DNA from 2 places in the Blautia sp. MSK17_66 genome. Region 2 is predicted to be linked to the other one. Evidence: predicted binding sites of a transcription regulator. Region 2 holds the regulator's gene; the other holds the start of a gene.
The links. The regulator HrcA, encoded in region 2, represses chaperone genes, less so after heat shock. The targets are predictions, from matches to a motif close to TGTTAGCACTCNNNNNNNNNGAGTGCTAACA.
Positions count from the first base shown of each region.

Region 1: htpG (molecular chaperone HtpG) is a predicted target of HrcA. The motif match lies at 10,907-10,937, and genes of this name have one in related genera.

Region 1 is NZ_JAJBNQ010000007.1:20,047-36,385, reverse strand. Features, by position in the region: gene cysS (cysteine--tRNA ligase) at 1-1,271, shown strand, start outside; gene LIR34_RS05095 (Mini-ribonuclease 3) at 1,256-1,681, shown strand; gene rlmB (23S rRNA (guanosine(2251)-2'-O)-methyltransferase RlmB) at 1,678-2,421, shown strand; gene LIR34_RS05085 (sigma-70 family RNA polymerase sigma factor) at 2,438-3,037, shown strand; gene LIR34_RS05080 (hypothetical protein) at 3,139-3,504, shown strand; gene LIR34_RS05075 (glutamine--tRNA ligase/YqeY domain fusion protein) at 3,561-5,228, opposite strand; tRNA gene LIR34_RS05070 (tRNA-Thr) at 5,303-5,375, opposite strand; gene LIR34_RS05065 (Maf family protein) at 5,570-6,163, shown strand; gene LIR34_RS05060 (HAD family hydrolase) at 6,168-6,848, shown strand; gene LIR34_RS05055 (HAD family hydrolase) at 6,826-7,653, shown strand; gene LIR34_RS05050 (glyoxalase) at 7,632-7,889, shown strand; gene LIR34_RS05045 (hypothetical protein) at 8,129-10,885, shown strand; gene htpG (molecular chaperone HtpG) at 11,014-13,065, shown strand; gene LIR34_RS05035 (sporulation initiation factor Spo0A C-terminal domain-containing protein) at 13,339-13,722, shown strand; gene LIR34_RS05030 (DUF5721 family protein) at 13,698-14,201, opposite strand; gene LIR34_RS05025 (DegV family protein) at 14,357-15,196, shown strand; gene LIR34_RS05020 (hypothetical protein) at 15,280-15,531, shown strand; gene LIR34_RS05015 (cold-shock protein) at 15,628-15,828, opposite strand; gene pyrF (orotidine-5'-phosphate decarboxylase) at 16,105-16,339, shown strand, end outside.
Region 2 is NZ_JAJBNQ010000013.1:28,651-44,989, reverse strand. Features, by position in the region: gene LIR34_RS08400 (RNase J family beta-CASP ribonuclease) at 1-203, opposite strand, end outside; gene LIR34_RS08395 (DUF1292 domain-containing protein) at 697-954, opposite strand; gene ruvX (Holliday junction resolvase RuvX) at 965-1,387, opposite strand; gene LIR34_RS08385 (IreB family regulatory phosphoprotein) at 1,390-1,662, opposite strand; gene mtaB (tRNA (N(6)-L-threonylcarbamoyladenosine(37)-C(2))-methylthiotransferase MtaB) at 1,699-3,030, opposite strand; gene LIR34_RS08375 (HPr family phosphocarrier protein) at 3,179-3,415, shown strand; gene thiI (tRNA uracil 4-sulfurtransferase ThiI) at 3,522-4,703, opposite strand; gene LIR34_RS08365 (cysteine desulfurase family protein) at 4,756-5,910, opposite strand; gene LIR34_RS08360 (16S rRNA (uracil(1498)-N(3))-methyltransferase) at 5,931-6,674, opposite strand; gene prmA (50S ribosomal protein L11 methyltransferase) at 6,679-7,632, opposite strand; gene dnaJ (molecular chaperone DnaJ) at 7,870-9,054, opposite strand; gene dnaK (molecular chaperone DnaK) at 9,215-11,086, opposite strand; gene grpE (nucleotide exchange factor GrpE) at 11,264-11,896, opposite strand; gene hrcA (heat-inducible transcriptional repressor HrcA) at 11,926-12,978, opposite strand; gene LIR34_RS08330 (pyridoxal phosphate-dependent aminotransferase) at 13,209-14,366, opposite strand; gene uvrB (excinuclease ABC subunit UvrB) at 14,519-16,339, opposite strand, start outside.

The DNA.
Region 1 (16,339 bases), on a different contig from region 2:
ACACTGTTCGCCGTTATCTGGAATACAAAGGCTATGATGTCAATTATGTTTCAAATTTTACAGATGTAGATGACAAGATCATCAAGAAAGCAAATGAAGAAGGAGTAAGTCCGGAAGAGATTTCACAGCGTTATATTGCAGAGTGTAAGAAAGATATGGCAGGCATGAATGTGAAGCCAGCTACCACACATCCTCTTGCAACACAGGAAATCGATGGAATGATCGATATGATCCAGACCCTGATTGACAAAGGCTATGCATATCCTGTCGCTGATGGGACTGTATATTTCCGTGTAAAGAAATTCAAAGAATACGGCAAACTTTCTCATAAGAATCTTGATGATCTGCAGTCAGGTTTCCGTTCTCTGCAGGTATCCGGTGAGGATCAGAAGGAAGATTCGCTGGATTTTGTACTCTGGAAACCAAAAAAAGAAGGAGAGCCATACTGGAAATCTCCATGGTGTGACGGAAGACCGGGCTGGCATATTGAATGCTCTGTCATGTCAAAGAAATATCTTGGTGAGGAGATTGATATCCATGCAGGTGGAGAGGATCTTGTATTTCCACATCACGAGAATGAAATTGCACAGAGTGAATGCTGCAATGGAGTTCCTTTTGCAAAATATTGGATGCACAATGCATTTCTGAACATTGATAACCGTAAAATGTCAAAATCTCTTGGAAATTTCCGCACAGTTCGAGAAATCGGTGAGAAATATGATCTGCAGGTTCTCCGCTTTTTCATGCTGAACGCACACTACAGAAGCCCGCTCAATTTCAGTGCAGATCTGATGGAATCTTCCAGAAATGCTCTGGAGAGAATCACAGAAGCAGCAGCAAGACTTCGCGACCGCAAGGCAGCAGCTGCTGCTCAGGAAGCAGCAGAAGAAGAACGAAAGCTGATGCAGGAAGAGGAAGCTTTTGTGACCAAGTTCGAAGAAGCTATGGATGATGATTTTAATACAGCAGACGCACTGGCAGCAGTTTTTGAACTTGTTAAATTTGCGAATACCAATGTGCAGGAGGGAAGCTCAGCAGAATTTGCAGCATATACTCTGGAAGTGATGACCAAACTCTGTGATGTTCTCGGATTGACTCTTGAGAAAAAAGAAGAAATTCTTGATGAAGAAATTGAAAACCTGATCGCTGAACGTCAGAATGCAAGAAAAGCAAAAGACTTTGCCAGAGCAGATGAGATTCGAGGACTGCTTCTTGAAAAAGGTATCGAACTGAAGGATACTCGTGAGGGTGTAAAATGGAAACGAATCTGATGCAGCTTGAAGAACAGTTTCATTTAAAACAGCAGGATCTGCGGAGCTATTCTCCACTGACCTTGGCATATATCGGTGATGGGATTTATGAACTGATCATTCGCACGATTCTTGTAAAGAAGGGTAATTGTCCGGTTAATCAGCTTCACAAAAAGGCAAGTGCACTGGTAAAGGCCGCTTCACAGTCAGCGATCATGGAAGTGATCGAGGAGAAACTGACCCAGGAAGAACATGATATTTATCGCAGAGGCCGTAATGCACATTCACCTACCATGGCAAAGCATGCCACTATGGCAGATTACCGAAGAGCAACAGGGTTTGAGGCGTTGATGGGATATTTATATTTAAAAGAAGATTACACACGGATGATCGAACTGATCCGTATGGGAATCGGAGAGGACAGATTATGAGTGAACAGATTGAAGGCCGCAATGCGGTTCTGGAAGCCTTTCGTTCAGGCAAGTGCGTAGATAAACTTTTTATCCTGGATGGTTGTCAGGATGGACCGGTACGCACAATCGCGAGAGAAGCACGCAAAAAAGACACGATCATTAATTATGTATCGAAGGAAAGACTGGATCAGCTCAGCGAAACCAGAGCACACCAGGGAGTGATAGCCCAGGTTGCTGCATATGAGTACAGCACAGTGGAGGATATTCTTGAGAAGGCAGAAGAAAAGGGCGAACCGCCATTCCTGATCCTTCTGGACAATGTGGAAGACCCTCATAATCTTGGGGCGATCATCCGTACTGCAAATCTGGCGGGAGCACATGGTGTTATCATCCCGAAGAGAAGAGCTGTCGGTCTAACATCCATAGTTGCCAAAACATCAGCAGGGGCAATTAATTATACTCCGGTTGCCAAAGTAACGAATCTGGTACGTACTATGGAGGAACTCAAAGAAAAAGGAATCTGGTTTGTCTGTGCCGATATGGGCGGAGAAAGTATGTACCGTATGAATCTGACAGGACCGATCGGACTTGTGATCGGAAATGAGGGAGAGGGAGTCAGTCGTCTGGTGAAGGAAGCATGTGATTTTACTGCATCGATTCCGATGAAGGGGGATATCGATTCCCTGAATGCGTCTGTTGCAGCTGGCGTTCTTGCCTATGAGATCGTAAGACAGCGTCTTGCATCAGAAAGCAAATAAGAAATGGAGTTTCTTTATGTGCCGGTATGCGAAATGCACAGATGAAGAATTGATTGCCAGACTCAGGTCCGGTGAGGCAGAAATATCAGATTATCTGATGGAAAAATATAAAGGATTTGTTCGCAAGAAAGCAAGAACCATGTTTTTGATCGGTGGAGAAACGGATGATCTGATACAGGAGGGAATGATTGGACTTTTCAAGGCTGTCCAGAGTTATCAGCCAGATAAGGAAGCGTCATTTCAGACTTTTGCGGGGATGTGCATTGACAGACAGCTTTATAGTGCTGTCCAGAATTCAAACAGACAGAAGCATAAACCATTGAATTCCTATATTTCGCTTAGCGAAGAGCAGGAATCAAATGAACTGGAGGCTTCATGGTGGGAAAATCCCGAAAACATTATCATTGATCAGGAAAGTGTCAAGAATCTTGAACAGGAAATCCGCAGGGTACTAAGTCCGATGGAAAATCGCGTTTTGGAATATTATCTGAAGGGCTATGGTTATGTCCGGATTGCAGAAATGATGGGAAAAACACCGAAATCCATTGACAATGCATTGCAGAGGATACGAGGCAAGATTCGAAATTTTTCACTTTCCTTTTGGGATAAACAATAGTATAATTATTCTAATCTTTATGACAAAGAACAAACTGTGAACAGAGCGAACAGTAACAACAAACTGACTGAAAGCCAGAGAAATGAAAGGAGCAGAGTATTATGGCAAAATTAAACAAATATTGGGGATTTGTTGCAGTTGGAGCAGCTGCGGCCGTAGCTGCAGGAGCAGTGGCAGCACTGGTTTTGAAGAAAAAACCGCTCGATGATTTCGAAGACGATTTTGATGATGATTTCGAAGATGACTGCGAAGAAGAGAAAGAGCAGGAAGAAGACAAGAAAGAAACCAGCGAATCATTTAAAGCCTGGGAAGAAAACGAAGAGGCGGTTGATGAATCTGTCGAGAAAGAAGCGGAAGAAGCAGAGGCAGAGAAAGCAGTCGAAGATGAAATAAAAGAAGAGGTTCAGGAAACTGAGGAAACAGAAGAAACAACAGAAGAAGCAGAAACTCCTGAGACAGAAGCGTAATCGATAAATATGATAAAAAATACCCTGCCGGATTACCGGCAGGGTATTTTTGAGATTCAGGCTTTTGGAAGTCTGAATGAACTTTTGAGAGATACGATACGATTAAATACCGGTTCGCCTTCCTTAGAATCATGAATATCAGCACAGAAGAAACCGTTTCTTACAAACTGGAAGCTGTCATATCCTTTTGCTTCCATAAGTGCTGGTTCTACATAAGCAGTTACGGTGGTCAGGGAGTTTGGATTTACATTCAGAGAACCATCTTCCTTGTTGTAAACACCCTTTTCTTCATCTACGATATTTTCATAGAGACGAACAGTTGCCTTTCCTGCATTGGAGGCTTCTACCCAGTGGATAGTTCCCTTGACTTTACGTCCGTCCGGAGCGTTTCCTCCTTTGGTTTCCGGATCGTAGGTGCAGTGTACAACACGTACAGTGCCGTCATCGTCTGCCTCGAATCCTGTACAGGTAACGAAATAAGCGTTCATCAGACGAACCTCAGCATCTACAAAAAGCCTCTTATATTTACGCGGCGGATCGATCATGAAGTCATCACGCTCAATGTATAATTCTCTGCTGAATGGAATCTTACGAGTTCCAAGAGCCTCATTTTCCATATTGTTTGGAGCTTCCAGGTATTCTACCTGTCCTTCTGGATAGTTGTCGATCACAAGCTTGATCGGATCAAGAACTGCCATCATACGAGGACGTTTCAGCTTAAGATCCTCACGGATACAGTACTCCAGCATAGCGTAATCAACAGAACTGTTGGCTTTGGAAACACCGCAGAGATCAACAAACATTTTGATGGATTCCGGAGTAAAACCTCTTCTTCGAAGAGCAGCGATGGAAACAAGACGAGGATCATCCCAGCCGTCAACAATACCATCCTCGACAAGCTTTTTGATGTAACGCTTTCCGGTAACAACGTTTGTGAGGTATAATTTTGCAAATTCAATCTGTTTTGGTGGCTGAGGATATTCCAGCTCTCTTACAACCCAGTCATAAAGCGGTCTGTGGTCTTCGAATTCCAGTGTACAGATAGAATGTGTGATGCCCTCGATAGCATCCTCGATCGGGTGGGCAAAATCATACATTGGATAGATGCACCAGGTATCACCGGTTCTGTGATGTGTCATATGGGCAACTCGATAAATAACCGGGTCACGCATATTCATGTTAGGAGATGCCATATCGATTTTGGCACGGAGGACTTTTTCTCCGTCCTGATATTTGCCGTCTTTCATTTCTTCAAAAAGCTGAAGGTTCTCTTCGACGCTGCGGCTGCGGTATGGGCTTTCCTTGCCTGGTTCAGTAAGAGTACCACGGTATTCACGAATCTGATCAGCAGTCAGATCACAGACATAAGCCTTACCTTTCTTGATCAGTTTGATGGCAGCTTCATACATCTGTGGAAAATAATCAGATGCGAAGAAAAGTCTGTCCTCCCAGTCGGCACCAAGCCATTTGATGTCAGCTTTGATAGATTCTACAAATTCGCTTTTTTCCTTGGTAGGGTTGGTGTCGTCGAAACGCATATTAAATTTGCCGTTGTATTCTTTAGCAAGTCCATAGTTCAAAAGAATGGATTTAGCATGTCCGATATGGAGGTACCCGTTAGGTTCCGGTGGGAAACGGGTGTGTACGGTATCATATACACCTTCGGCCAGATCTTTGTCAATGATGTTCTCAATAAAATTTTTGGAAACAGTTTCGTTCTCCATCTCTGTCCCTCCTGAGTAATTCTGTTTGATCTTTTTTGATAGAAAAAAAACCCTTGAATCACTCAAGGGTTGAAAGCTGATGACGGGAATCGAACCCGTGACCTCCGCCTTACCAAGGCGACGCTCTACCGACTGAGCCACATCAGCAATTACTTCATAAAGCGGTTAACTGCCGCTCACAGTTGATAATATTAGCAGAAGTAGAGATTGTTGTCAACACTTTATTTTGACTTTTTTTAATCTTTTTTGGAAAAGAGTTTTTGCTATTTTGATAGTTGCCAGTTTGGTGGGGAGAGGGTATACTGAAACAGAAGAAAATGATATATAAGGAAGATATATACATGAAGAAAATCATACTTGCTTCGGCATCGCCAAGGAGAAGAGAACTTCTGGCAAATGTCGGTGTGATCTTTCAGGTATGCCCTGGAAACAGCGAAGAGAGGATCACAAAGGAAATACCGGAAGAAATCGTAGAGGAATTGTCATTACAGAAGGCAATGGCAGTTGCGTCAAAATTTGATATGGAAGATGGAACGATTATTCTGGGTGCAGATACGATAGTGTCTTTTGATGGGAAAATTCTTGGAAAACCCAGGAATGAAGAAGAAGCAGTCAATACACTGATGATGCTTCAGGGAAATACACATCAGGTCTACACTGGTGTGACCGTCATGGAACAGAGGGAGAATTCGTCCTGGAAGACGCTCACTTTTGCAGAATGCACAGATGTTTCTTTTTATCCTGTATCTGAAGAGGAGATTCGGGCATATGTGGCTACAGGGGAGCCAATGGACAAGGCTGGAAGTTATGGTATCCAGGGAGCATTTGGCGCATATGTAAGAGGCATCAGAGGTGACTATACAAATGTGGTAGGACTTCCGGTAGGAAGACTGTTTTACGAAGCAAAAGAACATGGAATAGAATTACGAGGATAGAATCATGATAAAGGCATGTATTTTTGATCTGGACGGCACTCTTGCCAATACACTGGACTCTATGGCATATGTTGCAAATGAGATCCTGAGAGATATGGGACTTAAAGAACAGCCGACAGAAAACTTTAAATATTACAGTGGCGAAGGGGCGGATATGCTTGTGCGCCGATGTCTCAGAGACGCCGGAGACCCTGAGCTTACTCGTTTTGAAGAATGCAGAGAACTTTACAGAAAGAAGTTTGATGAAGATCCCTTATATAAAGTGGTTCCGTATGAAGGAATTATGGAACTTCTGCATGCATTGAGAGCGGCAGGTGTGAAACTGGCAGTGTGTACCAATAAACCGCATATAGCAGCAGTTAAAGTCATTGACAAAATGTTTACAGGATGCTTTGATCTGGTGATCGGACAGAGTGACGCGATCCGCAGGAAACCGGCTCCGGACGGCCCTCTTAAAGCAGCAGCAGAATTTGATGCCTTACCGGAAGAATGCATGTATATCGGAGATACAAAAACAGATATGGAAACAGGTACAGCAGCTGGTATGCATACAATAGGTGCATTATGGGGGTTCAGAGACAGGGAAGAACTTGAAAGCAGCGGTGCTGAGATTGTGGCAGAGAAGCCTGAGAATTTACTGAAGATATACGAGGAACTAAATTATGATAAAACTGGTTGCAAGTGATCTGGATGGGACACTGCTTCTGAATGGAGCGCAGAGCCTTCCAGAGGAACTTTTTCCTTTAATAAAGAAATTAAAAGAACTTGGTATTTTATTTGTGGCAGCAAGTGGAAGGCAGTATGCAAATATGAAGCGTTTGTTTGAACCTGTGGCAGATGAGATGGCTTTTATCAGCGAAAACGGAGGCTTGGCTGTCCAGAATGAGAAGGTGCTCTACCAGGATAGTTTTCCACCGGCACTGGTAAAAGAACTTGTAGAAGTAATCTATGACAGAAAGGGAGCGGAATTCACCTGCTCCACGAAAGACTTCTATTATATCCGTCCAAAGACAGCGCATTACAGAGATTTAATGCTGAATGTGGTCAAAAACAACTGCAGAGATATCGAGAGCTTTGATGAGATCAAAGAGCCATGCATGAAAGTGGCCGTATATGAAAGAGAAGGAATTCAGGAAGAGTCTATCCGTTACTGGCGAGAACGCTTTGGAGATAAGTGTACAGTAGTGACATCGGGATTTGCCTGGGTAGATTTTGTTCCGTTTGAGACGAACAAAGCAAGAGGTCTTAAGGAGTATCAGAAGCGTTTTGGCATAAAACCAGAAGAGTGTGTTGTATTCGGTGATGAATATAATGATATAGCAATGCTGGAATCGGTACCGTACAGCTTTGCCATGGCTCATGCGAAGCCAGGTGTCAAGAGGGCGGCTGCCTATCAGACAGAACGAGTAGAGCTGATCCTGGAGAAACTGATCCGGGCAGGAGGAAATATGGAGGAGGTATTGAGAGAATGTATACAAAAGAAAGCATAGAAACATTTCTGCAAAATCAGGGACGGCTTTTTGATGAAGAAGTCGCAGCTTCTTATGAAGAGGCAGAGGAATTTCTGGAAGATTGTATGGCAATGGAATTAAAAACATTAAAGGAAGTTCGTGCGTATTTTGATGAGTCAGGGGCGGATATAAGCGGAATGACAGACGAGGAACTGGAAGATGCAAGTGAGGTGTTTAGGCTTCCTTCAGGTGGATATCTTGTAGTAGAAGGATAGAATGAAACTCTGAGACAGTTCCATGAAGAATAAAGAACAGACAAGAAAAAGAACTCCATTCATTTGGCGAAAGAAAGCCTTAAAGAATGGAGTTCTTTTGTGCTTTATGTAAAATAGAGATTACATGATATTGTTGTATCATGCTATAATGACGATACAGGAAGAGAAAAACACAGTAATATTGCGTGCGTGGCATGAGTGAGTTATGATGAAAAATATAATCCAAAAGGAGGAAGATTATGAGCAGAAGGAGATTTCTTGCGATTATTATGTCTGTGTTTATGATATTATCGCTGCTTCCGGCGACAGTATTTGCAGAGACATCCAAGGCACTGGACGGACAGTTAAAAATCCAGGGTCTGGCAGCAGCAGGAACCGTACTGAGTGCTGATTTGAAGGGGATAAAAACAGAGGGAGTAACAGAGGACAGTGTCAGTTATGAATGGTTCCGTAAGACACCAGAGGATGAGAAAAAAGAACAGCAGGGTGAAAAACCGGAACTGAAACAGCTTGGTAAAGAAAAGACATATACAATAGTAAAAGACGATGTGGATTCAAAGATTGTTCTTACGATTACCGGACTGGAAGACAAGGGATTCAGTGGCAGCCTGACGGCAACTACGGCAACTGTCGCAGAAACGGTAGAAGCGGCAGAACAGAATCAGACGAAGACAGAATTGAATACTGAGGATATGGGGGAGAATGAGTCCCAGGATGCAAACGCATCCGAGGAAACATCAGAAGAAACACTGGAAATCCCTGAAGCAAAGGAAGAGGATGAAGCGGGATCCGAATCTGTGGATGGAATTCCGGCAGCAACGGAAGATACAGAGACATCACAGCCGGAACAGTATGAACAAAATACAGAAGAAGAGCCAAGTTTAAATGAATATCAGGAGGAACTTTATCCAGAGGAAAGCAACGAAAGTTCAGAAGATGTAGAAAATGCGGCAGATAATGAACAGACTTCCGGTGATGCAGGAAGTTCTTCTGTGGAGGGAATCCCGGCAGCAACGGAAGATGGAACCTATGGAGAGGGAGATTCCATTCCGGAAGATACAGACGAGAAAGCCTATCAGGCAGAAGCAGAAGTCGGAGATGGAAGCAGTGATGTTCTGAACTTTGGAAATGTTGTTCCGGGGCAGGAGGATGAACTGGCACAGTATATTACGATCAAGAACACAGGAACAGAAACACTGAATTTTGTGGGAATCAGTCCGGAACATTTTGCAGTACAGGATATTACAGAACCATTGGAGGCCGGACAGAGTGTGCAGGTATGGATTGCACCGAGAGTAGGAACACAGTCTGGTACTTACGATGATACAATCACCTATCAGACAGAGGAGGGGGCAGAAGCCTCTTTTCAAGCACAGATGACCATCACAGAAGAGGGGGCAGAAAACACACCGACACAGGCACCGGAGAACACACCAACGCCGGAACCGACACAGATACCGGAAGATACACCGACGCCGGAACCGACACAGGTACCGGAAGACACACCGACGCCGGAACCGACACAGATACCGGAAGACACACCGACGCCGGAACCAACACAGGTACCCCTGGAGAGTAAGGTTCGTTCTGATATGGCTGAAGCGGATTTTGGAAGCGTGGTAGAGGGTTATACAGAGGCACCGCAGGCAAAGACCGCAACGTTGACGAATGAAGGTAATGCAGATGCAGTTCTGTCAGATGTTTTTAGTGATCAGGGGGAAATTCGATATTTTGATGTTTCCTTATCATCGCAGCAGATATCTGCAAATGGCGGTATAGCTGCATTCTCAGTACGTCCGAAGAATAACCTGTCAGCAGGTACTTATACAGAGTCGTTTACAATCACAGATACCACTTCCGGACAGAATATTGTGCTCACAGCATCTGTCACGGTTGATACAGCAAAGCACAGTCTTGGAATTTCAACAGATACACTTGATTTTGCAAGTGCCAAAAAGGGGTACAACGGAATTGGCGGACAGCAGGTCACAGTGACGAATAATGGCAATGTGACGGAAACGCTCATTCAGCCGACTGCAAAATATTTTACAGTAACAGCCTCTTCTGCACTGACTATCCAGCCAGGGGAAACAGCAGTATTTACAGTAACACCAACATCTGGCCTTGATGTGAACAGTTATCAGGAAACGATAAAAATTTCTTCAGAGGCGACAGAAACTGCTTTCGATGCATATTTTCAGGTACTTAAAGGAACAGTTTCTCTTACAAAGATCCAGAATCCATCAGATATCAGTGGAATTGCAAACGGTACAGCAAAAGACGCACAGAAATTGCAGCTGCCTTCCGTTGTAGTAATTGAAACCACTGGAGGAAAGGCAAAGGCGAAGGTTGCCTGGGATGTTCAGAACTGTTCCTATAAGGTTTCTGATACAGCAGCACAGAGTTTTACAGTGAAAGGAGCAGTGACACTTCCAGATGGAGTGGACAATGATAATAAGGTGGAACTGGCGGCTTATGTCAAAGTCAATGTAGAAGCCTATGCACCTAAGAAAGCTTCAGCAGATGACAACAAGATCACAGGAATTGAGCATAATGGCGTTTATACAACACAGTCCAAAATATCTTTTACAGCAGTGGGAGCAGGAATGGATAACAGCTCACCTAAGAAGGGGGATATCCGTTATATTCCGCTGAACTGGACTGTTATTAATACAAATACATGGGACGAAGCACCGTATACCGCCTGCTTTGGATTAGCCAAAAGCGGAGATTATACATTGAAGGTTGTTTTTCAGCAGCAGCAGTATAATGGAGAAAGCTGGAAAAATACGGATGCACAGGATACCAAACAGGTGGCATTCAGTATTACCAAAGCAAAGGTTACTGCACCGGGAACAAATGTAACGCCGACTGCAAATCAGAAAAAATCAGTGCGGACAAATGATGCTACAGTGATTCTGCCCTTTGTCATTGTATTACTCATTGCAGTTGGAGCAATCTGCGGTATAATCTATTATAAAAAGAAAAAGAAATAAGAAACGATATAAATACTGATTTGTTAGCACTCATTTTAAATGAGTGCTAATTTTTTCTTGACTTTTATAAAAAATGGTATTAGTATATATAAAAATGAAATCAAAAGAAACAAAGGAGCGTGTTTTTTATGGCAGCAAAACATGGAAATTTGTCAATCAACAGTGAAAATATTTTTCCTATAATAAAAAAGTGGCTGTATTCAGACCATGATATTTTTGTAAGAGAACTGGTGTCCAACGGATGCGACGCGATCACCAAACTTAAGAAGCTGGAAGTAATGGGAGAGTATACATTCCCGGATGATTATAAGCCAGCAGTACAGGTAGTGGTGGATCCAGATGCCAAAACCCTGAAATTCATTGATAATGGTATCGGTATGACAGGTGATGAAGTGGAGGAATATATCACACAGATCGCTTTTTCCGGTGCAACAGAGTTTCTTGAGAAATATAAGGACAAAACTACAGATGATCAGATGATCGGACACTTTGGACTGGGATTCTATTCTGCATTTATGGTTGCAGATGAAGTGCATATTGATACACTTTCTTACAAGGATGGAGCAACAGCTGTACACTGGACCTGTGATGGCGGAACAGAGTACGATATGCAGGATGGTGACAGAACAGTACCAGGAACAGAAATTACTTTATTCCTGAATGAAGAAAGCCTGGAGTTCTGTAATGAATATCGTATGCGCGAAGTGATTGAGAAATACTGTTCTTTCATGCCGGTAAATATTTATCTCTCCAAGGCAAATGCAGAACAGGAATATGAGACGATCGATGAATCAGAACTTCGTGATGATGATGTGGTTGTAGAGCATATTCATGAAGAAGCCAAAACCGAAGAGAAAGAAAATGAAAACGGTGAGAAGGAAGTTGTAGAAGTTTCTCCTGCAAAGGATAAGGTTAAGATCAATAAGCGTCCGGTATCTTTAAGCGATCCTAATCCATTGTGGATGAGACATCCGAATGAATGCACAGATGAGGATTACAAGGAATTCTATCGTAAAGTATTTATGGATTACAAGGAGCCTCTGTTCTGGATTCATCTGAATATGGATTATCCATTTAATCTGAAAGGTATCCTGTACTTCCCGAAGATCAACACAGAGTATGACTCCATTGAGGGAACCATCAAGCTGTATAACAATCAGGTATTTATTGCGGATAACATCAAGGAGGTAATTCCGGAATTCCTGCTCCTTCTTAAAGGTGTGATCGATTGCCCGGATCTTCCACTGAACGTATCCAGAAGTGCTCTGCAGAATGATGGATTTGTCCAGAAAATTTCAGAGTATATTTCCAAAAAAGTTGCCGACAAGCTGACAGGTATGTGCAAGACTGACCGGGAATCCTATGAGAAATACTGGGATGACATCAGTCCGTTTATCAAATTCGGCTGCATCAAAGATGGTAAGTTTGCAGAAAAACTGCATGACTATATTCTGTTCAAGGACCTCGACAATAAATATATGACTCTGAAAGACTGTATTGAACAGAATAAAAAAGAAGAGCCAGAAGAAACTGCCGAAGCAAAAGATACAGAGACAGAGAAAACTGATGAGGATAAAGAACCGGAAAAGACCACTATTTTCTATGTGACAGATCCGGTGCAGCAGAGCCAGTACATCAATATGTTTAAGGAGGCAGGAAAGAATGCTGTGATCCTGTCACACAATATTGATACTGCATTTATCTCACATCTTGAGCAGAAAGATCAGACCATTCAGTTTAAGAGAATTGATGCTGATCTTACAGAAGAACTCAAAGGTGACGGAGCAGCAGATGAAGAGACTGCCAAGACCCTGACAGAACTGTTTCGTAAGAGCCTGAACAAGGATAAACTGGAAGTTAAGGTGGAGAACCTTAAGAATGAATCCGTAGCAGCAATGATGACACTTTCTGAGGAAAGCCGTCGTATGCAGGATATGATGAAAATGTATAATATGTATGGAATGGATCCATCTATGTTTGGTGGACAGGAAACACTCGTACTGAATGCAAATCATCCTCTGGTGCAGTTCCTTGGCAAGAATCAGGAATCTGAGCATGCAGCAGTGATCTGTGAACAGCTGTATGATCTGGCTATGCTCAGTCATAAACAACTTTCACCGGATGAAATGACAAAATTTGTTAAGAGAAGCAATGAGATTCTGATGATGATTGCAAAATAAGAGCGTCACGGAGATTAAGTGAGGATATTTACAGGATTCCCGGATATGGAAAATAATAAAATCCATATTCGGGAATCTTTTTGCTTTATATGATTGACAAATGGTGTAAAAATTTTTATTCTATTTCTGTGTGGTGATATTGTTTTGTCGAAAAATCGAGATATTTTTCCGGAAATGTATTCTTTTATCGAGGAAGGACTATTTTGCTAGGAAAACAGAAAAGAAGCAAAATATGTCGTATAATATTGAAAATGAAAAGCGGAGGGAAAAGGTATGAGAAACGTATATCGATTGATACGGCAATTAGGTGTAACTTCCAAATATAAGGGATACTATTATGTCGCGGAAGCTGTAAGGATGTTTATGGAGATTCAGGATCATCCCATTAAAATTACAAAAGACATATATCCATCTCTGGCAAAACAGTTCAAGTCGACCTCAGTAAATGTAGAACATGATATCAGAACGGTAATCAATGTCTGTTGGGAATCAAATAAAGAAGCTATGGATGAGATTGCGGGTTATCCGCTGCGATATAAGCCGACAAACAGCGAATTTATTGATATGATGGCATACTATCTGGCCCAGATCGAAATAGAAACGACAGACTCTGACAGGATGCCCTATTTAGATTACAGTATGGTAAAATCAATCTGATGATACCTGAAAAAATCTAATACAGCGTTATCCCATGTGGTTTCAGATGTTTTATCAAGGGTAAAGACCTGAGAAAAAATGCCGGTTGTGCAAAGAAGTTCATTATTTTTGAACTGAATATTTAAAAACAGATCTGATAGTTCGCTGTCGGAAAAAGAAAAAATATTATTTGCAGGCAGGATATTTATCTGAGACGGAGAAAGGCGCATGATAAATTTAAACTGAAGAGGAGGAAGCTTCCCGCGGATAATGGAGTAGCAGTATGCTTTTACATCACCCCAGGAAGAATAGATGATCTTGTCCGCGGATAATTGCTGTTCAGTATCTGTATCAAAAAAATCCATATGCAGTTTTCCGTCTATATGAAACTGATTAAAGGTTGTAATAGATGCCTCGACAAGTGAAAAAACATGAAAGGCATCTCCGATCAGTAACTTGTGCATAAAAGTTTTGGTGGTGTTGATTTTGAGTGCAAGCATTTAAAATCTCCTTCATATTTGCTGTTTCTTCTATTATAGAACAGAACCGAAAAAAAGAATATAGTTTTTACAAAAACTCTTTTCAAACAATGGTCTATATGTTAATATAGATGTGGTATTCGAAACTACATATTACGGGAAAGAGGACGATATAATTGAGCTATAAGATTATTATAGATAGTTGCGGTGAATTGTTAGACGAATGGAAGAAAGACGAACATTTTGAATCAGTAGCGCTTACTTTGAACGTGGGTGGAGAGAATATTATAGATGATGAGACTTTTGATCAGGCTGATTTTCTGAAGAAGGTGGCTGCTTCTCCGGAGTGCCCGAAATCAGCATGCCCCTCTCCGGAACGATATATGAAGGCGTTTGACTGTGACGCAGATCATATTTATGCAGTAACGCTTTCGGCAGAACTTAGTGGATCTTATAACAGTGCTGTGCTGGGAAGAAATCTTCTCGAGGAAGAAAAGCCGGGCAGAAAGATCCATATTTTTAATTCGAAATCGGCATCTATAGGGCAGACATTGATTGGAATGAAAATCCAGGAATGCGAGGAAGCGGGATATTCCTTTGAGAAAGTAATCGAAACAGTTGATGAATATATTGCCGGACAGCATACGTTTTTTGTTCTTGATAATCTGGAGACTCTTCGTAAGAACGGACGCCTGAGTAAAGTGAAGGCTCTTGTTGCAAGTGCATTAAAGATCAAACCGGTTATGGGCTCTACAGATGAGGGGAATATCTGCCAGCTGGATCAGGCACGTGGCATTAACAAAGCACTGGTAAAAATGGCAGGACAGATTGCAGAGAAGACACAGAACAGTGAAGAGAAAGTACTTGCAATTTCACATTGCAACTGTCATGAGAGAGCAATACTTCTGAAGAATGCACTTCAGGAAAAAATGCCGCTTAAGAATATTGTGGTTCTTGATACTGCCGGAGTGAGCAGTATGTATGCAAACGACGGTGGCGTGATCGTTGCGGTATAGGCCAGAAAGGTACTTCACTTTTGTACTTCTCTGTGATATAATGCAAGAAGTATGAGCTTATATGCAGCAAAGGAGATTCGCAGATGAGTCAGAAAAAAGTAGACAGTTATAAAGCTGGCAAGAATAATCGCAGCAGAACAGCCAAAAAGGAAAAACTGATCGACAGATTAGAGATTCTTGCGTGGGTAATGATTTGTGTTGCCATGGTTGCATGGATCGGATATTCCGCCTATGCAAAAGTAACTGCAAAGGAAGCTTCTATCGTGAAGGAAACCGTTGTAGATACCAGTGCGATTGATAATTATGTATCCGGGCTTTCTGCCGATACACAATAAGCTAAGCTAAATAAGTGAGAATAATAAAAACCCCCGGCTGTTTCAGCCAGGGGTTTTTATTTAATGGTTTATGAAACCTGAAGTATCGGATGTTAATTATAATTTTGTAACGTTAGCAGCCTGCATTCCGCGAGCGCCTTCTGTTAAATCATAAGTTACTGCCTGTCCTTCGTCTAAGGATTTGAATCCTTCGCCATTGATTGCAGAGAAGTGTACGAATACGTCAGCTCCATCCTCTCCTGTGATGAAACCATAGCCTTTTTCTGCGTTGAACCATTTTACAGTTCCCTTGTTCATGATGTTACCTCCATAAAAAATAAAAAGTTAAAAGCCCATCTGACGACAAAAATCACCAGATTTTACAGACTATATTAATAATATATAATCTCTAAAAACTAGTGATTTTACATTAAGAATCTATCGGTCTATGCCATGAATTATATATCCCGTGGATAAAATTGTCAAGGTTATTTAAAAAAGACTTTATTAAATCAAATATTTCGTGTATGATGTTATTGATAATGTAATTGTGCAGAGAGAAATAATTACCAAAAATTTTAGCAGGAGGCCGTTATGATTAACAAACTTATTGAGAAAATCCGTAAAACAAATGCACCGATCGTTGTAGGACTGGATCCTATGCTGAACTATATTCCGAAGCATATCCAGGAAAAGGCATTTGCGGAGTTTGGAGAGACACTGGAAGGTGCAGCAGAGGCAATCTGGCAGTTCAACAAGGGCATCGTTGATGCAACTTATGATCTGATTCCGGCAGTGAAACCACAGATCGCCATGTATGAACAGTTTG
Region 2 (16,339 bases):
TCCTCATGTCCGTGCGTGATTACAAAGCCTTTGACCTTGGAAATATTTTCTTTGAGGTAAGTCACATCCGGAATGACAAGGTCGATTCCCAGCATGTCATCCTCTGGGAAAGAAAGTCCACAGTCCACAACAACAATGCTGTCGCCGTATTCAAAGGCTGTGATGTTCATTCCGATCTGTTCCAGTCCGCCCAGCGGAATGATCTTGAGTCTGGCTGCACCTTTACGTCCACGTTTGCCGGTGCTTCTGCTCTGCGGTTTATTCTGCTGTTTGTTCTGCGGTTTCGCCGGTGCTTTAAGAGCAGCTTTTGCCGGTGTTTTGGATGAGCCGTTCTTGAAATTCGCTCTGCTGTTCCGCTCTGTTCTCTCTGTCTTGTCGTTTCTGTCCGCTTTTTCGCTTCGCTCAGTGTATCTGTTATTCTTCTGTGATTTATTGTAACGATAACTGTTTTTTCTGTTTGACGGTCTCTTGTTATCGTTCGGTCTTTTGTCATAACTGCTGTATCTTCGTTGTGTTTCTTTTGCTTCAGCTGTATTTTCAGTTATATTATGTTCATTCTTCAATCAAGCACCTCCAAATTATTCTGTGCGTTTTGTGCACACTAATCAGGAATACCGGCGGCATTCCTTCCAACTATGCAGACTGTATTTGGTTCTGCGTAACTGCTCACTATCCCGGCAGTTATGATCTGCCTGCTTACATTTCAAGGTCTACGTCATCAAGCATCTGCTCAAAAACCTTGTAAACTGCCTGCAATTCCTCGTCATCCTCTACCATCTCATAGCAGGCCTCCGGCTCTTCACCTTCGGAAACATCCTTGAGGATATATGCAACCGCTTCCTCATCCAGGGAATCCGATACCAGAAGGTAAGATACTCCTCCTATCATAGTCTGCTCTTCAATGTAGAATTCTTCTACTGTTCCGTCCGGAGACTGAAATTTAATTTTTTCCATTTTATCACCCTTATTTTGTCAGAGAATCAAGATATCCCTGTAAAATAAAAACTGCTGCAAGTCCATCCAGATACTGCTTACGGTTCTCTCTGCGCACACCCGCCTCCATAAGGGTGCGGTCTGCCTCAACGGTTGTCAGTCTTTCGTCCCACATAACAACCTCAAGCCCTGTACGCCTCTTCAGCATCTCACCAAACTCCAGCGCTTTCTCTGCACGTTCCCCTACAGTATTGTTCATATTCTTCGGATAACCGACCACGATCCGCTCTACATCATATTCCTTCGTCAGAGCTTCTATACTCGCAAGGGTCTGTCGCAGCTTGTTTTCCTGTTTTCTCCAGATCGTATCCAGTCTTTGGGCAGTCAGTCCCAAAGGGTCACTGACTGCCACGCCAACTGTCTTAGATCCATAATCAAGTCCAAGAATCCTCATGATCAACGTTCCCAGGATTTGTTCTTAATATACTCGTTTAACAGTTCCTCTACCAGTTCATCTCTCTCAACTTTCATGATCATGCTTCTGGCACCCTTATGGCTGGTGATGTAAGTTGGATCTCCGGACATAATATAACCTACGATCTGATTGACCGGATTATATCCTTTCTCGTCCATTGCGGTGTACACCAGGTCCAGGACTTCCTTTACTTCCAGTTCCTGTTCTGGTTTTGTTCTGAAATATTGTGTATTTCCTAAATTGTTTTCTGTCATTTTCTCTCACGTCCTTAATAAGATTTCTTCTTTATTCTAATATAATTCTTCACAAATTGCAAGAAGCACATGTTCATCTGCAAAATCAACCGCTTTTGCTCTGACAAGATCATTGACTTTGTGGTCTTTCGTCTTCTCGATCACAGCACGTACATACTCTTTGCTGTGTGCCATGAAATATGTCTTTCCGTTAATTTCTACTTCTTCCTCAAGAAGCAGCTCCAGCGTCTTTCCAATCATGGATGTCTCATATTCTTTTGCACGAATTTCATGAAGAGCGATCATCTTTTCACTCCGGATGGATTTGACAGCCTCGGTAAGCTGTCCCTCCATAACCGCCGCCTTTGTCCCCTGTCTTCTGGAATATTTAAAAATATGTGTCTCATAGAAGTGGATATTTTTTACAAATTCATAAGACTCCTCAAAATCTTCTTCTGTCTCCATCGGGAACCCTACGATCACATCCGTTGTCAGGGCAGGGGAAGGATAAAACTTACGGATAAGCTCACATTTCTCTGCATATTCTGCCGCACTGTATCTGCGGTTCATATTTCTGAGTGTCTTATCGCATCCACTCTGCAGGGAAAGATGGAAATGCGGGCAGACCTTCGGAAGTGATGAGATTCCTTCCATAAATTCCTCTGTAATAATACGCGGCTCTAAAGAACCCAGACGGATTCTCTGGATACCCTCCACCTCATGCACGGCCTGGATCAGTGACAGAAGACTCTCCCTTTCTTCCTCTTTAAAATCCACACCATAGGAGCTTAAATGAATTCCGGTCAGAACCACTTCCTTATAGCCTCTTGCTGCAAGTGCCCGTACCTCGTCCAGCACTTCAGCAATCTTTCTGCTGCGAACACGGCCTCTCGCATAAGGGATGATGCAATACGTACAGAACTGGTTGCATCCGTCCTGCACCTTGATATAGGCCCGTACATGTTCTGCCGTATAGCCTATGGAAAGATCCTCGTATTCTTTTGTCTTGTTGATCTCGATCACTTTTACTTTCTTGGTGTGTTCTTTTTCATATTCTTCCAGTGCTTCTACGATCTGCTTTTTCTGATTGTTTCCAAGGATCAGATCCACCGCACTGTCCTCTTCCAGCTTCTGTGTATCTGTCTGGACATAACATCCTGTCGCCACAACAATGGCGTTCGGATTCATTTTCTTTGCCTTATGGAGCATCTGTCTGGATTTACGGTCTGCGATATTGGTGACTGTACAGGTATTGATCAGATAAATATCCGCCCCTTCTTCAAAAGGAACGATCTCATATCCTGCTTTCTCCAGAAGCTGCTGCATGGCCTCTACTTCATATGCATTTACTTTGCAGCCCAGATTGTGAAGGGCAACTTTTTTACTCATATTTTACCTCGATCATTTTTTTAATTGTTTTAATTTTTTCAGACTTTGCCAGAGTTTTTAACCGAAATTTCATTATATTTCCCTTGACTTTTTCAGGGGGTACAGGTAAGATTACTGTTGAAAGAACATAAAAGGAGGATTAATCATCATGAAAACATTAAAGATTTCCCTGAATTCCATCGATAAAGTGAAGGCATTTGTGAACGAAATCAGTAAATTCGACTGCGATTTTGATCTGGTATCCGGAAGATATGTAATCGATGCCAAATCTATCATGGGTATTTTCAGCCTTGATCTTTCCAAACCGATCAACCTGAACATTCACGCAGAAGGAAGTACTCTTGATTCTATCCTGGCTGTTGTTACGCCATATGTCATTGAGTGATTCTGCATCGTTCCGGTTTCTGACCGGACACATCAGACAGTTTTAAAACAGCTTCATTGTGCAACCACATATGAAGCTGTTTTTTTGTACCTTTTTTCAGGATCTGTTACTGAATTTCAATGATTTCTGTTGTAGCCAGTGCTTCTTCCATCAGCTGATCGATCTTCTCGCTCAGTTTCTCCTCAGATCTGCGGATCACCTTGAGGTTCGGCTTTGTTACAGGATGTTTTGCAACAAAGATCGTACAGCAGTCTTCGAACGGCTGGATGGATGTCTCAAATGTATTGATCTTTCTGGAAATCTGAACGATTTCTTCTTTATCAAAGCCGATCACCGGACGATATACCGGAAGTTCACACGCTTCGTCTGTCGCAGCAAGACTCTGCAGGGTCTGGCTTGCCACCTGACCAATACTCTCACCTGTGATAAGTCCAAGACATTTATCCTTGCGAGCAAAATGCTCTGCGATACGCATCATATAACGACGCATGATGATCGTCAGTTCCTCATGCGGGCACTGATCGTAGATATAAAGCTGAATATCTGTAAAGTTGACTACGTGAAGTCGGATCGGTCCGCTGTAGCGGGCTACCAGCTTCGCAAGATCTACAACCTTCTGTTTCGCACGCTCACTGGTATACGGCGGAGCATGGAAATAAACTGCCTCTATCTTGACACCGCGCTTTGCGATCATATATCCGGCAACAGGGCTGTCAATACCTCCGGAAAGAAGAAGCATGGCCTTTCCGTTTGTTCCGATCGGCATTCCTCCCGGACCCGGAATAGTTTCGGAATATACATAAATCTTGTCTCGAATCTCTACGGATAAGGTCATCTCCGGATGATGCACATCTACAGAAGCCTGCGGGAACGCATCCAGGATTTTCTCTCCGATCCCTGCGCTGACTTCCATGGAAGTAATCGGATAGGATTTCTTTGCTCTTCTTGTATACACCTTAAAGCTTCCTGCATATCCAGGATATCTTGCTTCCATATATGCCACGACATCCTGTGCCATCTGTTCAAATCCCTGATCCTCATAGATCACAACCGGGCTGATGCCCACAATACCGAATACTCGCTGCAGTGCCTCTACCGCTTCATCAAAATCATATTTCTCCGGGCAGAACACATATACACGGCCCTGCTCCTTTGTTACTGTAAATTCGCCCTCTACCGGCTCCAGAGCCAGTTTCATCTGTTTTACAAGGGCATCTTCAAAAAGATATCTGTTTTTTCCCTTGATGGCGATCTCTGCATATTTGATCAAAAATGCATGAAATATCATACTGGTATTTCTCCTCCTGTTTTTTTATCAGGTTTCTCACCTGAACTATATATTATTTTCTTGAATATCGTCTGAGCATCGGAACCAGTGTTTTCATGGTTTCCAGGAACTGATCCGCTTCTTCGATCGTGTTTTCCTCACAGAAGCTTAAACGGACAGTGCTCTCGATCTGATCCTTGGACATTCCCATTGCACTTAAGGTTGCACTTGGCTTTCTCTTGTGACTGGAGCATGCACTTCCTGCCGAAATATAGATTTCTTTGTCCTCCAGTGAGTGAAGCAGAACCTCGCTTCGAACTCCCATGACGCTGATGCTTAAGATCTGCGGTGCCCCCTCGCGAAGAGGCATTCCATTGATACGGATATCCTCAATCTGAGAAAGTCCCTCTGCGATATGCTCCTTGAGCTGATACATATGCTCTACATTCTCATCCAGATTCTTATAAATCTGACCTGCTGCCACGCCAAGGCCGGCGATTCCCGGTACATTATCCGTTCCGGAACGCATACCACTCTGCTGACCGCCGCCCAGAATCTGCGGGATGATCCTTACTTTCTCATTGATGTACAAAAATCCGATACCCTTTGGTCCGTGGATCTTATGTCCGCTGACTGCAAGAAGATCGATTCCCATCTTTTTGGGGTAGATGCGGTATTTACCAAAGCCCTGGATCGCATCCACATGATAAAGTGCCTTCGGACTTTTGGCATGAACCATCTTTGCAATTTCTTCCACCGGCATCACTGCACCGACTTCGTTATTTACAAGCATGGTGGATACCATGATCGTATCTGGTCTTAAAACAGTCTCCAGCGCATCCATCTTTACTCTTCCCTGCTCATCCACAGGAAGATAGGTGATCTCAAAGCCCTGTTCCTGAAGATACAGTGCCGGCTGACTGACTGCCGCATGCTCTACCGATGTAATGATGATGTGGTTTCCGTTTCTCTTATTTGCCATTGCACCGCCGATGAGTGCAAGGTTATCCGATTCTGTGCCGCCTGAGGTAAACAGGATTTCTTTTTCCTGCACCTTCAGAATACCGGCAATCGTCTTTGCTGATTCTTTTACATATTTTTCCGCATCTACACCCTTAAGATGCATGGCAGAAGGATTTCCGAAATCCTCTGTCATGGTCTTAACTACGATATCCTTTACGGAATCATAGCATCTGGTCGTAGCAGAATTATCAAAATAAATTTCCATAATATCCTCTTTTATTTCGCTTAGTTTTCAAGCTGGAACATCAGGACAGACAAAATCGCAAGTCCTGCTGTCTCTGTGCGGAGAATTCGCCTTCCCAGAGTGATCGGCTTCGCTCCGCCTTCAATTGCTGCTTCTATTTCTTTTTCTTCAAATCCACCTTCCGGTCCGATAAAAATCCCGACAGACTGTCCCGGCTCTATCCCCGCCAGAATTTCTTTGGTTTCCTGCATTCCCCTGGCAAGTTCATAGGGAACCAGACGAACATCCATGGATTCCGCGTATTTCAGAGCTTCCCTGAAGGTGAGTACTTCATGCACGTTCGGGATCAGCATACGCTTGGACTGCTTTGCCGCACTCTCTGAGATCTGCTGCCAGCGGGCTGTCTTTTTAGCTGATTTCCTGCCATCCAGCTTTACCACACATCGTTTTGTCTCCACTGGAATGATTTCGTACGCACCAAGTTCAACCGCCTTCTGTATGATGAGTTCCATCTTATCTGCCTTCGGCAGGCCCTGAAACAGGTAAATCCGGCATGGGAGCTCATACTCCGGCTCCTGCGAATAAACGATATGCAAAAGCACCTCATCCGGCTCAAAGCTCTCGATCGTACAGCGGTATTCATATTTACTTCCGTCACTGATCCACAGTTCCTCTCCCGTCTTCATGCGGAGAACGTTGGAGATATGATTTACATCACTTCCTGTGATATGGATCTGATGGGCTTCTTCATCGATCTGATGCGGCTCTACAAAAAACCTCTGCATGAAATCAGTCCTTTCTTGCTGTTACGCAGACCCACTCACCCTGCTTTGTAACTTCCACCAGAGTAAGTCCGGCCTTCTCTACTGCCTCTCTGACAACCTCTTCTTTGACATCCAGAATACCGGAAGTGATATAATATGCACCCTTTTTCATCTGGTGAACGATCACCGGTGTCAGCGGCACAAGCACATCTGCAAGAATGTTGGCAGCTACAATATCGTACCTCTCATATCCGACTTCATTCTGTACTTCTACATCATCAATGATGTTACCGATCATCATATCAAAGGTGTCATCCTCGATCTGGTTCGCTTCTTTATTGTCCTGTACAGCAGAAACAGCACACGGATCCAGGTCTGTTCCCACAACATGACCGGCACCAAGCTTAAGGGCTGTGATTCCAAGAATTCCGCTTCCGGTTCCGACATCAAGGATCTCTGCTCCGCGGGTCACATATTTCTTGAGCTGACGGATCACCAGCTGCGTAGTCTCATGCATACCGGTACCAAAGGCTGTACCCGGATCGATGTGAAGGATCATTTTGTCCTTGTCTTCTTCTGCGACTTCTTCCCAGGACGGAACGATCAGAATATCATCTACATAAAACTGATGGAAAAATTCCTTCCAGTTATTGATCCAGTCCTTGTCCTCTGTCTGTGATTCCTCGATGGTACCCTCTCCGATATCCATAAAAGTGCGCAGCTCTTCCAGTGCATTTCTCACATCACGAAGAATACTCTCCTTGTCTGCGTCCTCCTCCAGATAAAAATTCAGATAGGCAATCCCGTCATCCTCCGGTCCATCCGGCATAATGTCAACAAACATCTGTGCCTTGTCTTCCTCTGTCAGCGGCTGGTGATCCTGGATCTCAGCACCCTCCACGCCAATTTCTGCCAGTGTGCAGATGATCATATCTTCTGCCTCTGTTTTTGTCTTAATGGTAAAACGATTCCACTTCATATATCAAATCTCCTGTCTTATTCTATACGACAACTTTACGATATTTACGGATTATCCAACTGTTCCATAGCTTAAACCCTTACTGTTCACTCTGTGCACAGTAACCTGGCAAAACCCATTCTAAATCACCATACAGGCACGAACAGCTTTTGTCTTTTAACCCTTCTATCTAATATACATGAAAGCACAAAAAAAGAAAAGAGGGAAACCCTCTTTTCCTTAAAGTTTCTGTTATTTTTAGTCCTCAAATGTCTCTTTGAGTTTATCCATAAAGCTCTTTTTCTTCTTTTCGTTCTTCTCAGAACCGCCCTTTTTTTCATCGAGGGTGACATTTCCACAGGCCTCATCAAATCTGCGAAGTGCTTCTTTTGCCTCCTCGTTGAGCTTGGTCGGAACCTGAACGATCAGTGTAACGTAGTGATCACCACGGATATTTTTGTTTCTCAGGGAAGGAACACCCTTACCCTTAAGACGGATACGTGTATCTGTCTGGGTTCCCGGTTTCACTTCGTACACAACATCACCATCAACAGTATTGATATGGATCTCACCGCCCAGAGCTGCCTGTGCATAAGTCAGTGGTGCGGTAGAATAGATATTCATATCCTGTCTCTGGAAGATCGGATGACGGGCTACATTTACCTCTACAAGAAGGTCGCCTCTCGGGCCGCCGTTTGTACCCGGCTCTCCCTTCTCACGGATGCGTATGCTCTGTCCATTGTCGATACCGGCTGGGATAGAAACCTGAATCTTCTTGCGCGCAGAAGTATATCCTGTTCCACGGCAGGCACTGCATTTGTCCTTGATGATCTTACCGGTTCCATTACAGTCCGGACAGGTCTGTACATTACGGACCATACCAAACATGGACTGCTGTGTATAGACAATCTGACCTTCACCTTTACATTTCGGACAGGTAACTGGCTGTGTTCCTGGTTTTGCACCTGTTCCATGGCAGGTAGTACATTCATCCTTCAGCACGATCTCCAGTTCTTTGTCACAGCCAAATATAGCTTCTTCAAAAGTAATATTTACACGGGCACGTAAATTGGCACCTTTCATTGGTCCGTTATTGGCACGGCGTCTTGCGCCGCCTCCGAACAGATCTCCGAAAATATCTCCAAAAATGTCTCCCATATCTGCGCCATCGAAACCGCCAAATCCACCGTAGCCGCCGGCTCCACCGCCACCCTGCTCAAATGCAGCGTGACCAAACTGATCGTACTGTCTACGTTTGTCTGCATCACTTAAGACACTGTATGCTTCTGTAGCTTCTTTAAACTTTGCCTCTGCTTCTTTATCTCCCGGGTTTACGTCCGGATGATATTTTTTGGCTAATTTTCGGTACGCGCTCTTCAGTTCTGAATCACTGGCAGTCTTGCTGACACCCAGGACCTCATAGTAATCTCTTTTATCAGCCATCTTTTCTCTTTCCTATATGCTTTAGTTTTAGTTCTTAACTGTTCAGTATCCTCTACCTTCTGAATAGTTACTTTAGTTCTTATATCCAAGATGCCTCCCGTGCAGACCTGACATCTGCACCGGAGGCTTTATGATTATTTAATCTGTTTCTCAGTAACTTTTAGACCTCTTTGTAGTCAGCGTCCACAACATCATCATTGTAGCCTGCTTCATTTCCACCCTGAGCTGCACCTGCTCCCGGGTTCGGGCCAGCCTGGCCGCCTGCCTGCTGTGTCTGCTCATACATTTTAGCGAAAAGTTTCTGAGCACTTTCCATCATTTTTTCCTGAGCTGCTTTGATGTCTGCGATCTGAGCATCTGTCAGTTCTGCGTTTGCAGTCTGAGCAAGGAGATCCTTCAGTGCATTCAAGTCTGTCTCAACAGCTGCTTTGTCGTTAGCATCGATCTTGTCGCCTGCTTCTTTGAGTGCATTCTCAACCTGGAATACCATGGAGTCTGCATTGTTTCTTGTATCGATTCCCTCTTTACGTTTCTTATCCTGAGCTTCAAACTCAGCAGCTTCTTTGACTGCCTTGTCGATCTCGGAGTCAGACATGTTGGAACCAGCTGTGATTGTGATGTGCTGCTCTTTACCTGTTCCAAGGTCTTTTGCAGAAACATTTACAATACCGTTGGCATCAATATCAAATGTAACCTCAATCTGCGGAACACCACGACGTGCTGGCGGGATTCCATCCAGACGGAACTGTCCGAGAGATTTGTTGTCTTTTGCGAACTGACGCTCACCCTGTACTACGTTGATATCTACTGCTGTCTGGTTATCTGCTGCTGTAGAGAAGATCTGGCTCTTCTTGGTCGGGATTGTTGTATTTCTCTCGATCAGACGAGTTGCGATACCACCCATTGTCTCGATGGACAGTGACAGCGGAGTAACATCCAGAAGAAGGATATCACCGGCACCTGCATCACCTGCAAGTTTACCACCCTGTACGGAAGCACCAAGTGCAACACATTCATCCGGGTTCAGAGATTTGCTTGGCTCTTTGCCTGTCAGCTGTTTTACCTTATCCTGTACAGCTGGGATACGTGTGGATCCACCTACCAGAAGTACCTGGCCAAGTTCGGAAGCTGTGATACCTGCGTCAGACAGTGCACGGCGAACCGGCTCAGCTGTTTTTTCTACCAGGTCATGTGTCAGCTCATCAAATTTAGCTCTTGTAAGGTTCATATCGAAATGCTTCGGTCCCTCTGCTGTTGCAGTGATGAACGGAAGGTTGATGTTTGTTGTTGTTGCGGAAGAAAGTTCTTTTTTGGCTTTCTCTGCTGCTTCTTTCAGTCTCTGAAGAGCCATCTTGTCTGCGCTTAAGTCTACGCCCTCAGCTTTCTTGAATTCTTCGATCATCCAATCTGTAACCTTCTGGTCAAAGTCATCACCACCAAGACGGTTGTTACCTGCTGTGGAAAGAACCTCGATAACTCCATCACCGATCTCGATAACAGATACGTCGAAGGTACCACCACCTAAGTCGTAAACCATGATCTTCTGCTCTTTCTCGTTGTCAAGACCATAAGCAAGAGCTGCTGCTGTAGGCTCGTTAATGATACGTTTTACATCAAGACCTGCGATCTTACCGGCATCCTTGGTTGCCTGACGCTGAGCATCGTTGAAGTAAGCCGGAACTGTGATAACAGCCTCTGTTACGCTCTCTCCAAGATATCCTTCTGCGTCTTTTTTCAGTTTCTGAAGAATCATTGCGGAGATTTCCTGCGGAGAGTATTTCTTATCATCGATTGTTACACGATAATCTGTACCCATCTCTCTCTTGATGGAGGAAATTGTTCTGTCTGCGTTTGTTACTGCCTGACGTTTTGCAGGCTCACCAACGAGACGTTCTCCTGTTTTTGTGAAAGCAACTACAGACGGTGTAGTTCTTGCGCCTTCTGTATTAGCGATAACGGTCGGCTGTCCACCTTCCATTACGGCTACACAACTGTTTGTTGTACCTAAGTCAATACCAATGATTTTTCCCATGATAATATTCCTCCTGAATTTATTCTAAGATTTAAGACTATTAAATATTTCAATTTTTCCTTCCAGAATCAAGATGCTCAACGCATCTTTCGTGCTGCGCACTTACGATTCTGTCAGGATCGTGCCAGAAAAAGTAAATGTCTGCTTCGCAGCCGCTTCCTTTTTCTTTGGGCACGATCAGTTTGCGACTTTGACCATGCTGTGGCGAACTACGAATCCCTTGTAGGTGTAACCCTTCTGGAGTTCCTCTACAATGATGTTCTCGCCAACAGATTCATCCTCCACATGCATCACTGCATTATGGAAATCCGGGTTGAATTCCTTGCCGACAGCTTCGATCGGTTCTACTCCCATGCCTTCCATCGTAGTGATAAGCTGTTTGTAGATCTTCTGCATGCCATCTGCAAACGGATCACCTTCCGGAGCCTGTGCAAGACCTCTTTCGAAGTTATCCACAACCGGAAGCATCTTCTCGATGATGTCCTTCGCACCGATCACATACATACTGGATTTCTCCTTCTCTGTACGTTTACGGAAGTTGTCAAACTCAGCCATGCTTCGCTTCAGTCTGTCTGTCAGTTCTTCAACCTGCTGCTCTAATTTATTGTCCTTTTTCTTCTTGCCGAAGAAAGATGTTTTGGATTTTGTTTCTTTATCGTCATCTGCCTGGGCAGTTTCCTCCGCCTGTGCGTCCTGTCCTGCCGTTGCTTCCGGCGATTCTTCTGTCGGCTCGTTCACAGTTTCTGTTTCCGGAATATCCTTCTCTGTTTCTTCCTGCTCATTTGCCGCATTTTTATTTACTTCTGACACTTTTTTTTACCGCCTTTCTGCTCTGGCTTCTAGCCGTCTTCATTGCTTTTATTTTTGGTGAAAACCTGATCAAGTTCTACCTTGAGGGTCTTCAGACTGTTTACCACATTCTCATAATCCATTCGTTTCGGACCTACAATACCGATCGTTCCATGCATTCCTTCGCCCAGCTCATAGGTTGCAGTCACAACACTGCAGTCCTTCATAGTCGAGATCGGAAGTTCATCTCCGATATACACCTGAACTCCGGTACTGTCATCTGCCATACGCTCCTTGACTAGATCCACCAGCTGTTGTTTCTCTTCAAATGTGGAGATCAGGCCGGTCGCCTTCGTCGTATCGGATAACTCCGGATACTTAAAGAAGTTCGTGGCTCCTGACGTATAGATTTCCATATCGTCTTCATCAACATGAATCGTAGCTGCAACTGCATCCAGCACTCTTGCCACCAGTCCGCTGTGAATGCCTGCCTGTTCTTTCAATCTGGCGATCATGCCAAGGTTGATATCCTGGATCGGCAGTCCGTTCAGATTGGTATTCAGAAGCAGGTTCAGCTTCAGGATCGTCTCATCGTCCATCTCTTCATCCAGATCGATGATCTGATTTCGGATGACATTGCCTTCGCATACAACAACTGCTACCAGCTGCAATTCATTGACACGGGATAACTGAATAAATTTCAGCTTGCTTCCGCTGTACTGAGGAACGGAAATCATCGTCGCGTAATTGGTGTTGGAAGCAAGAACACGTGCTACTTTCTTAAGCACCTTATCCATCTTGTCAGTCTTCTCAATCATCAGATTACGGAGTTCCTCGATCTCATCCTCCTTCTCGCGCATCAGCTCATCCACATAAAGCCTGTAGCCCTTATCGGAAGGTATTCTTCCTGCCGATGTATGTGGCTGAACAATATATCCCATCTCTGTCAGATCAGACATCTCATTCCGGATTGTTGCTGAGCTGACATTCAGATCCTTATCCTTGGAAATCGTCCTGGATCCTACCGGTTCGCCTGTCTCCATGTATGTTCTGATGATCGCCTTGAGAATTCGTTTCTTACGATCTGTCAGTTGTTCATCCATGTTCCCAGCTCCTTTCCGTTTAGTCTGTTAGCACTCATCATTAAGGAGTGCTAACATCTATAGTGTTAAGATAGCACTGTCGTAATTATTTGTCAACAGATAATTACGAATTTTTTGAAAAAAACACAAAAATCACAGTTCAGACACAGATTAAGGAAATCTGACATTTCTCGACCTTCCCCATCTGATATCTTTCCTGTGATTTTTAATTTTTGTTCTGTTCTGTACAATTACAGGCCGCTTCTGCGGATGGACTCTACCACTTCTCTGATCTTCTCCGGCGGAAGCACCAGAGCGAAACGTACATAGCCCTCTCCATGAGGTCCAAAACTTGCTCCCGGTGTCACGATCACACCGGCTTTTTCCATCAGTTCCATGCAGAACGCCATACTGTCCGTCCGTCCTTTCGGGATTTTGGCCCAGACAAACATCGTTCCCTTGCCATTCGGGAGTTCCCATCCGATCTCTCTGAGTCCATTGCAGAGGGCATCTCTTCTCTCCTGATACATCTGGCACTGCTCCCTGACGCTCTCGAGCGGTCCTTTCAGTGCAGCGATCGCGGCTTTCTGAATAGGAAGGAACATTCCAAAATCAATCTGGCTTCTAAGTTTACGAAGTGCGGCAATCACATCCGGACGGCCCACCAAAAAACTGATCCTTGCTCCGGTCACATTGAAGGACTTGGAAAGACTGAAGAACTCCACTCCGATTTCCTTCGCACCTTCTGTTGCCAGAAAACTTCCCCCATGCGCCCCATCAAAGATAATATCGCTGTAGGCATTGTCATGGATGATCAGAATGTCATACTTTCTGGCAAATGCCACGATTTCTTCATAAAGTCCCGGCGTGGCGATACTTCCTACCGGGTTGGACGGAAGAGAAACTACCATATATTTGGCCTTTTTTGCAACTTCTTCCGGGATATCCTTTACATATGGAAGAAAATCATGCTCTGCCACCAGTGGATAATAGTATGGTATTGCTCCTGCCATCAGGCTTCCCGCTGCAAATACCGGATAACACGGATCCGGAAGAAGAACGACATCCCCTTCATCACAGAGTGCCATTCCCAGATGTCCCATGCCTTCCTGGCTTCCGTAAACGGTCATGACCATATCCGGTGTCAGCTCAACATCAAATCGTTTCTTATAATACTCACAGACTGCTTCCAGAAGCTCCGGAAGGTCTCTGAGGCTGTATTTCCAGTTGTTATCATCCATGGCAGCTTCTGCCAGGGCCTTCTTGATGTGTTCCGGCGTCTTAAAATCCGGTGTTCCCACACTCATATTATAAATTTTCATACCCTGCTGCTCCAGCTCCATCCGTCTGTTGTTCAGGGCCGCAAAGATTTCCTCTCCAAATCTGTCTAATCTTTTGGAAAACTGCATATCGACTCCCTCTTTCTACATAATGGTTTTATTTTATCACTCTCTCCATTACTGTACAAGAGTAAAGTGTAAATATTTTGCAGTTACATCACTGTTCTGCGATGCCGGACTTTAGGATCTTGTTATATATATATCAAGATGCCGGATTCTCCTTACGCTTCCAGTTCTTCCAGATTTTTCTTCAGTTCGATCATCTTGTCTCTGAGCTCTGCTGCCTGTTCAAAGTTCAGGTTCGCCGCCGCCTCACGCATCTGTTTCTCAACCTTCGTGATCAGCTTCATGAGTTCCTTACGGTTCATGGACTCCGGATCCTTTTTCAGCTTATCCTCTGTCTCAGCAACCGCTTTAGAAACCGTGATCAGGTCACGGACTGCCTTTCTGATCGTAGTAGGTGTGATTCCATGTTCTTTGTTGTATGCTTCCTGAATACTTCTTCTTCGTTCTGTTTCCTGAATCGCATTTCTCATGGAATCCGTCATCACATCGGCATACATGATAACATGGCCTTCGCTGTTTCGGGCTGCCCGTCCGATCGTCTGGATCAGCGAAACCTCTGAACGGAGAAATCCCTCCTTATCCGCATCAAGGATGGCAACCAGCGTGATCTCCGGAATATCCAGACCCTCTCGCAAAAGATTGATTCCAACCAGCACATCAAACACATCCAGACGCATATCACGGATAATTTCTGCCCGCTCCAGTGTATCAATATCCGAATGCAGATATCTGACCCGGATTCCCACATCCTTCATGTATTCTGTCAGATCCTCCGCCATTCGTTTCGTAAGAGTCGTGATCAGAATCTTGTGTCCCCTGTCCGTTTCTTTGTTTACCTCACTGATCAGATCATCAATCTGACCCTCGATCGGGCGAACCTCGACCTTCGGATCGAGAAGACCTGTCGGACGGATGATCTGCTCTGCACGCAGAAGCTCATGCTCCGCTTCATACTGTCCCGGTGTTGCCGAGACAAACAGAACCTGATCCAGTTTATTTTCAAATTCATCAAAACTCAGCGGACGGTTATCCTTTGCCGAAGGCAGACGGAAGCCATAATCCACCAGTGTCTGCTTGCGGCTCTGATCACCGGCATACATTCCTCCGACCTGCGAAACGGTCTTATGGGACTCATCTATAATAAGAAGAAAGTCGTCTTTAAAGTAGTCCATCAGGGTATACGGCGGCTGTCCCGGCTTAAGCCCGGTAAGGTGTCTGGAATAATTCTCAATACCGGAACAAAAACCTGTTTCCTTCATCATTTCTACATCGAAATTCGTTCTCTCGGCAATTCTCTGTGCCTCGATCAGTTTATCTTCACTTTTAAAATAGGAAACCTGTTCCTTCATTTCTTCCAGGATCGCATCCGCTGCCTTCTGGATTTTTTCCTGCGGCACAACATAATGGGATGCCGGAAAAATCGCCGCATGCTTCAGTTCATTTCGTATTTCGCCTGTCAGTACATCAACTTCTGTGATACGGTCGATCTCATCTCCGAAAAATTCCACGCGGATCGCACGGTCTGAATAGTTTGCAGGAAAGATTTCCAGTACATCTCCACGCACGCGGAAGGTGCCTCGGTGAAAATCCATCTCGTTACGGTTATACTGGATATCAATCAGCTCCCTGATCACATCGTCCCTGTCCTTCTCCATGCCTGGACGCAGGGAGATCATCATGTCGAAAAATTCTTCCGGTGCACCCAGACCATAGATGCAGGATACGGAAGAAACCACAATGACATCTTTGCGCTCGCAGAGTGCCGCTGTCGCAGAAAGCCGAAGCTTGTCGATCTCGTCATTGGTGGACGCATCCTTCGCGATATAAGTATCGGTGGACGGGACATATGCCTCCGGCTGGTAGTAATCGTAATAGGAGACAAAGTATTCCACTGCGTTCTCAGGGAAGAATTCCTTCATCTCTCCGTAAAGCTGCGCTGCCAGTGTTTTATTGTGCGCAAGTACCAAAGTTGGTTT